2 linked regions of the Limibacter armeniacum genome follow. The protein of the gene in region 1 interacts with the protein of each later gene in a pairwise test. Links are inferred from orthologs where the notes say so. Each region holds a gene or a part of one and is shown on either strand. Other genes may lie near its edges.

Region 1 (3,102 bases):
GAATATGACTTACCCTAAAGGAACCTTTGCAGATAGCACTCAACACCAATCTACCTTACATTCGACACTTTATGAGATGTTCAACTCATTTGGCAGTAGACCTGAATCAGAGGCTGGAATTACTTATGAAGGTCATAACGGTTTCCAAGGTACTTCAGTACTTGAAAACAATGTTCAAATGACCATGCGAAACTTTATTTTAGGTGACCGAATGTGTTTACTTTTCGCTTTAATTAAAGATAAAAACAAAAGCGAATCAGACATTGACCACTTTATGAATTCCCTCAACCTTAATAAGGTGAAGTAAGACATATACTCAAACCAAACGGGCTTCTCCAACAATGAAGAAGCCCGTTTTTTTATTTCAAATTAATTTGGTGACTCATAAAAAATATAGGAAGTCGAGTAATCACTAAACTCAAAATAGACTTTCTTCTCTCCTTCATCTTTTACACCATTGAAATTGGCATCCAACACACCATAACCAAAACGATATGGTCTCGCTCCTTGGCCTTTGGTTGCTGCTGCTGTTGAGAGTTTATCAATCTTGATGAATTTCTTCACCAATTTATCTCCAGCATAAACTTCCAATACTCCATCCGTACCTGTCCAGTTCTGAATACTGCGACTAATGTTATTCTGTGCTTCTTGTGTACAGCTAAATGCCGTAAATGACATCACCACCAACACAAGCAATTGATTTAGTTGCTTCATCGTTATTCCGATTTTCTAATTGATTTTAACCTACTGATAATGCTTGCTTTTAGGCAGCCTAAGTTAAACATATCAAAATCAAGTCAAAAATTTCTATTTAAAGCAAAACCCCGACAATCCTATGACTGACGGGGTTTACTGTAAACCGAAGGCTTACCCAATATTATTTAGATATGCAATGCACGGTCGTCTGTTGCTGCAAGACATGCTTCTTTGATAGCCTCAGTATATGTAGGGTGAGCATGAGACATACGAGAAATATCCTCTGCAGATGCTCTATACTCCATTGCAACTACCCCCTCAGCAATCATATCAGCCGCACGTGGCCCGATAATGTGCATACCCAGGATTTCGTCTGTCTCAGCATCTGCCAATACCTTTGCTACACCATCAATATCCATTGATGCCCTTGCACGGCCTGATGCTCTGAATGGGAATGAACCTGTTTTAAATGCACGTCCTTCCTCTTTCAACTCCTGCTCAGTGTAACCTACACTTGCCACTTCTGGCCAAGTATAAACAACACCAGGAATCAATTTGTAATTAATATGTGGTTTTTGGCCTGCAATAGTTTCAGCTACAAAAACGCCTTCTTCTTCCGCTTTGTGCGCAAGCATAGCACCTTTGATCACATCACCAATTGCATAGATACCCTCTACACTTGTCTGTAAGTGGTCATTCACGTCCACTCTGCCACGGTCATCCACCTTTACACCTGCGTTCTCCAGACCTAACTTGTCTGTATATGGACGACGACCAACTGCTACCAGACAGTAATCAGCTTTGATTTCAAGCTCTTTACCTTTCTTGTCTTCTGCTTTGATCATCACTTCTTCTCCTTCCACTTTTACAGAAGTTACCTTCGTCTTGAAGTGGAATTTGAAACCTTCTTTCTTCAATACACGCTGAAGTTCCTTACCCATCGTCACGTCCATCATTGGAATCAGACCGTCAAGGAATTCAACTACAGTTACTTCAGCTCCAAGGCGAGCATAAACAGATCCAAGCTCCAGACCGATTACACCACCACCAATGATCACAAGGTGCTTAGGCACTTCTTTCAACTGAAGTGCTTCTGTTGAAGTGATTACACGCTTCTTATCAAACTCGATAAAAGGAAGCATAATTGGCTTAGAACCTGTTGCGATGATTGTTTTCTCCGTCTTGAACTCTTCTGTTTCACCACCTTCTTTAGTTACCTTGATGGTATTTTTGTCAACAAAAGAACCAAAGCCGTGGAATACATCCACCTTGTTTTTCTTCATCAGAAAGTTGATACCGTCTGTAGTTTGACCTACAACGCCATCCTTGCGCGACATCATCTGCTCAAGGTTGATCTTTGGCTCACCAATCTCGATTCCGTGCTCAGCAAACTGGTGCTTTGCCTGATGGAAATGCTCAGAAGAGTCCAACAAAGCTTTGGAAGGGATACAGCCCACGTTAAGGCAAGTACCACCCAATGTATTATATTTTTCTACCAAGGCAGTTTTCATACCCAACTGTGCGCAACGAATTGCTGCCACATAACCACCCGGACCTGAACCAATAACTGTTACGTCGTACATATGCTGTATTGTGTATGGTTTTTAGAAAGAATTGAGATTCAAGACTTAAGATAGCTTAATTTTAAGCCCTCACATACAACTCAAAATTGGCTGATCTGTTTTGCCTGAAGTCTTGTCACTCGGATTTAGTTCGTATCAAAAAAAGTAGTCAGCTTAGGAATTTGACCCTTTTGCTGACTACCTTATTGTTTATTGCTTATACGTCAAGTAGTAATCTGATCGGATCTTCAAGCAACTCTTTTACCCTTTTCAGGAAGCTTACAGACTCACGGCCATCGATAATACGGTGGTCATAAGAAAGTGCTATGTACATCACTGGGCGAATCTCAACCTGACCGTTCACGGCTACAGGGCGCTCTACGATATTGTGCATACCCAGGATCGCTGACTGCGGTGCGTTGATGATCGGAGTTGAAAGCATTGAGCCAAATACACCACCATTAGTGATCGTAAATGTACCGCCTTCCATCTCAGGAATAGTCAACTTGTTGTCTCTTGCTCTTAGCGCCAAGCGTTTTACTTCTTGCTCGATTCCTGCCAACGACAGTTTCTCTGCATTACGGATAACCGGCACTACCAAACCTTTAGGTGCTGATACTGCAATTGAAACGTCACAGTAATCGTTGTAAACGATCTCATCACCATCGATCATAGCATTCACAGCTGGCCACTCCTTCAGTGCTACTGTTACTGCCTTTGTGAAGAATGACATGAATCCAAGTCCGATATCATGCTTCTCCTTAAACATATCCTTGTACTGCTTACGAACGTCCATCACTGGCTTCATGTCCACTTCGTTGAAAGTGGTCAGCATAGCCGTCTG
Region 2 (3,095 bases), on another replicon or contig:
CGATACATGAAATCTCAACATTCACGTCTTTAGGAAGTCTAGCGACCTCTACAGTTTCTCTTGCAGGAGCGTCATCACCAAAATAACTGCCATAAGCTTCATTGATCTTGCCGAAGTCATCCATGTTTTTGATAAAGATGCTGCACTTTACCACGCTGCTGAAATCCATTCCTGCTTCTTCAAGAATAAAGCGAAGGTTTTTCATTACCTGATGCGTTTCTTCTTCGATACTACCGTTAATCAGGTTGCCTGAAGCAGCATCAAAAGGAATCTGTCCAGAAACATATAAGGTGTTTCCTGCCAATATAGCTTGGTTATAAGGCCCGATAGGAGCAGGAGCCTTGTCACTTGTGATAATTTTTTTCATTTGTCAATTGGTTATATAAAATGAGAAATATATAGGATCCAAATATCTGTAAAGCATAAAGCCATTCTCCTGTAGGTAATGGCTTTATGCTTAATTTAATCAGTTTAGAATCATCAGTTTGGCAAAAGCCAAAATAAGTGTCTTCTCACCTTCACGGTCAAACCTTACCTTGGCACGTTTGTCTGCGCCATCAATTTCCATTTTAGTAATGATACCTTCTCCAAACTTGACGTGCATTACACGCATTCCTTCCTTCAAGTCATTTGGATCACAAGCAACAAAGTTATCAGGCACCTGAGTCGTCTTCTTGTTAAAACCTGAGGTTCTTCTTTGGTTAAGGTTTGTAGGTTGATTGTTGTTGCTTCCTACTTTGGTAAAGCCACTTGGTACACGAGGTGGTTCATTGCTAAAGCTGCTTGAAACAACACCTCTGGCATTGATAAATGTACGGTCAATCTCACCAAGGAAACGGCTAGGTTCACACATGATCAATTTGCCAAAACGGTAACGTTGTAGTGCAAATGACAGGAAGAGTTTCTTTTTGGCCCGTGTCATGGCTACATAGAACAGACGGCGTTCCTCTTCAAGGTCAGCCCTGCTTTCCAGCATCATTTGTGAAGGGAAGAGATTTTCTTCCATACCAACAATATACACATGATCAAACTCAAGTCCTTTTGACATGTGAATGGTCATCAGAGTAATGGTGTCTTCGTCGGCATCCTGATCCGTAGAGGTGATCAATGATACTTCCTGAAGGAATGAGTCCAGACTTTTATCTTCTTTTTCAGGATCTTCTGAAAATGCCTTGATAGCGTTCAGTAGTTCTTGAAGGTTTTCATAACGTACTTTTCCTTCAACAGTCTTGTCGTCATACAGCTCTCGAAGCATACCAGAGTTTTTGGCAATGAGGCTGGCAGCTTCAAAAGCGTCCTTCTGCTCCACAGTAAACTGGAAGGCTTTGATCATATCAGCAAACTGCTCTATAGATGTAGCGGCACGACCACTGATAAAGCGTCTGATATTTGAGACAACATCCCATATTTTCAGGTTGTTCTCATTTGCAATAACTCTCAGTTTGTTAACGGTAGTTAGACCAATACCTCTTTTAGGGTAATTGATAATCCTTTTGAAGGCTTCCTCGTCAGCAGGGTTCATGACAAAGCGCAGGTACGCTACCATGTCCTTGATTTCCTTTCTTGAGTAGAAAGACAAACCACCAACAATCTTGTATTTGATATTGGTACGGCGAAGGGCTTCCTCTATCGCACGTGACTGGGAGTTGGTACGGTAGAGGATGGCGATATCACTGTTCCTAAGGCCATGTGTCATTTTCTCTTCAAAAATGGAACTGGCTACAATTTTCGCCTCTTCATTGTCTGTCGCTGTCTTGAAGATTTCAATCAGAGCACCTGCATCATTCTGGGTCCAGACGTTTTTAGGAAGCTGGTGCTGGTTGAAGCGGATAATGGAGTTAGCCGCCTCTACAATGTTCTGTGATGAACGGTAGTTTTGTTCCAGCTTGACCACCTTCAGGTCCGGATAGTCTTTCTCAAAGTTCAGGATATTCTGAATGTTAGCACCACGGAAAGCATAGATTGACTGAGCGTCGTCACCTACGACACAGATGTTCTGGAAACGGGCAGCCAGCTTTTTGGTAATGACATATTGGGAGATGTTCGTATCCTGAAACTCATCAATCATTACATAGCGGAACTTGTCCTGATACTTGTTCAGTACATCCGGAAACTTGTGGAACAGTACGTTGGTATTGAAAAGCAGGTCATCAAAGTCCATGGCATTTGCCTTGAAGCATCTGATCGCATACTCTTTGTATATTTCCGAGATCTTGTGTCTGCCGGAAGCCTCATCTTCAATGCGAAGCTCATTGTTGTTCTCATACATGCGCCAAGATATCAGGTTGTTCTTGGCACTTGAGATGCGGGATAGGACAGAATTGGGTTTGTATAGTTTGTCATCAAGGTTCATGTCTTTGACAATGCCTTTGATCACAGATTTAGAATCTTCGGTATCATAGATGGTGAAATTGCTCTGATACCCCATTTTGTCAGCTTCAAAGCGAAGAATTCTGGCAAAGATGGAGTGAAATGTGCCCATCCAAAGGTTTTTGGCATCACTGCCTACTACCTCTTCGATCCGCTCACGCATTTCACGGGCAGCCTTATTGGTAAAAGTCAATGACAATATATTGAAAGGCTCGACACCCTGTTCCATCAGATAGGCGATCTTGTAAGTCAGTACCCTCGTTTTGCCAGAGCCTGCACCAGCTATAATCATCATTGGGCCATCGTTGTAAACAACAGCTTCTCTTTGCGGTTCATTTAAGCTTTCCAGATAATCCATACTACTCTAAGAATCTATGCAATAAGGGGTTAGCCCCTATGGTTGTGCCATATATGTTGTTAACAAGGCGATCGTTTCCATTTTCCAATAATTATAAAGGGGAAATGAGTCGCCAATAGTTGCGCAAGTTAAGTAATTTTTGACGAGCAAACGGATATTTCCCATCTTAGATATTAGGCAAAGACGGCATTAGACTTGCTATAATTTAATTTGTAAGAAAATAGGTGTGTTTTTTTAAGCCTAAATTGTGTTCCTAAAAGATAGGAATAGTGTAATTAGGAATTTATCGGGATATCACTTTTGTTTTTTTACAGAACTTTTCAATTTGTATTGACTATGAAGGCAATTTAGTTACTAACAAATTAAA

Evidence for each region. The genes of interacting proteins can lie anywhere in the genome.
Region 2: the proteins of lpdA (region 1) and V6R21_RS12835 interact in binary tests that used the Escherichia coli proteins (3 or more experiments, as listed by UniProt). The link is inferred for Limibacter armeniacum from one-to-one orthologs.

The regions. Positions count from the first base shown.
Region 1 is NZ_JBAJNO010000009.1:1,141,589-1,144,690, forward strand. What follows is about bases 81-3,053. They hold lpdA (dihydrolipoyl dehydrogenase), read right to left. Parts: upstream 2,280-3,053; coding sequence 882-2,279; downstream 81-881. Other genes in these bases: V6R21_RS22435 (TraB/GumN family protein), read left to right, coding at 81-307; V6R21_RS22440 (hypothetical protein), read right to left, coding at 370-714; odhB (2-oxoglutarate dehydrogenase complex dihydrolipoyllysine-residue succinyltransferase), read right to left, coding at 2,476-3,053. In the rest of the region: more of V6R21_RS22435, read left to right, coding at 1-80; more of odhB, read right to left, coding at 3,054-3,102. UniProt on the Escherichia coli protein: Lipoamide dehydrogenase is a component of the glycine cleavage system as well as of the alpha-ketoacid dehydrogenase complexes.
Region 2 is NZ_JBAJNO010000008.1:1,648,949-1,652,043, forward strand. What follows is about bases 98-3,063. They hold V6R21_RS12835 (ATP-dependent helicase), read right to left. Parts: upstream 2,729-3,063; coding sequence 467-2,728; downstream 98-466. Other genes in these bases: V6R21_RS12830 (RidA family protein), read right to left, coding at 98-367. In the rest of the region: more of V6R21_RS12830, read right to left, coding at 1-97. UniProt on the Escherichia coli protein: A helicase with DNA-dependent ATPase activity. Unwinds DNA duplexes with 3'-5' polarity. Translocates on single-stranded DNA with 3'-5' polarity. Initiates unwinding more efficiently from a nicked substrate than double-stranded DNA.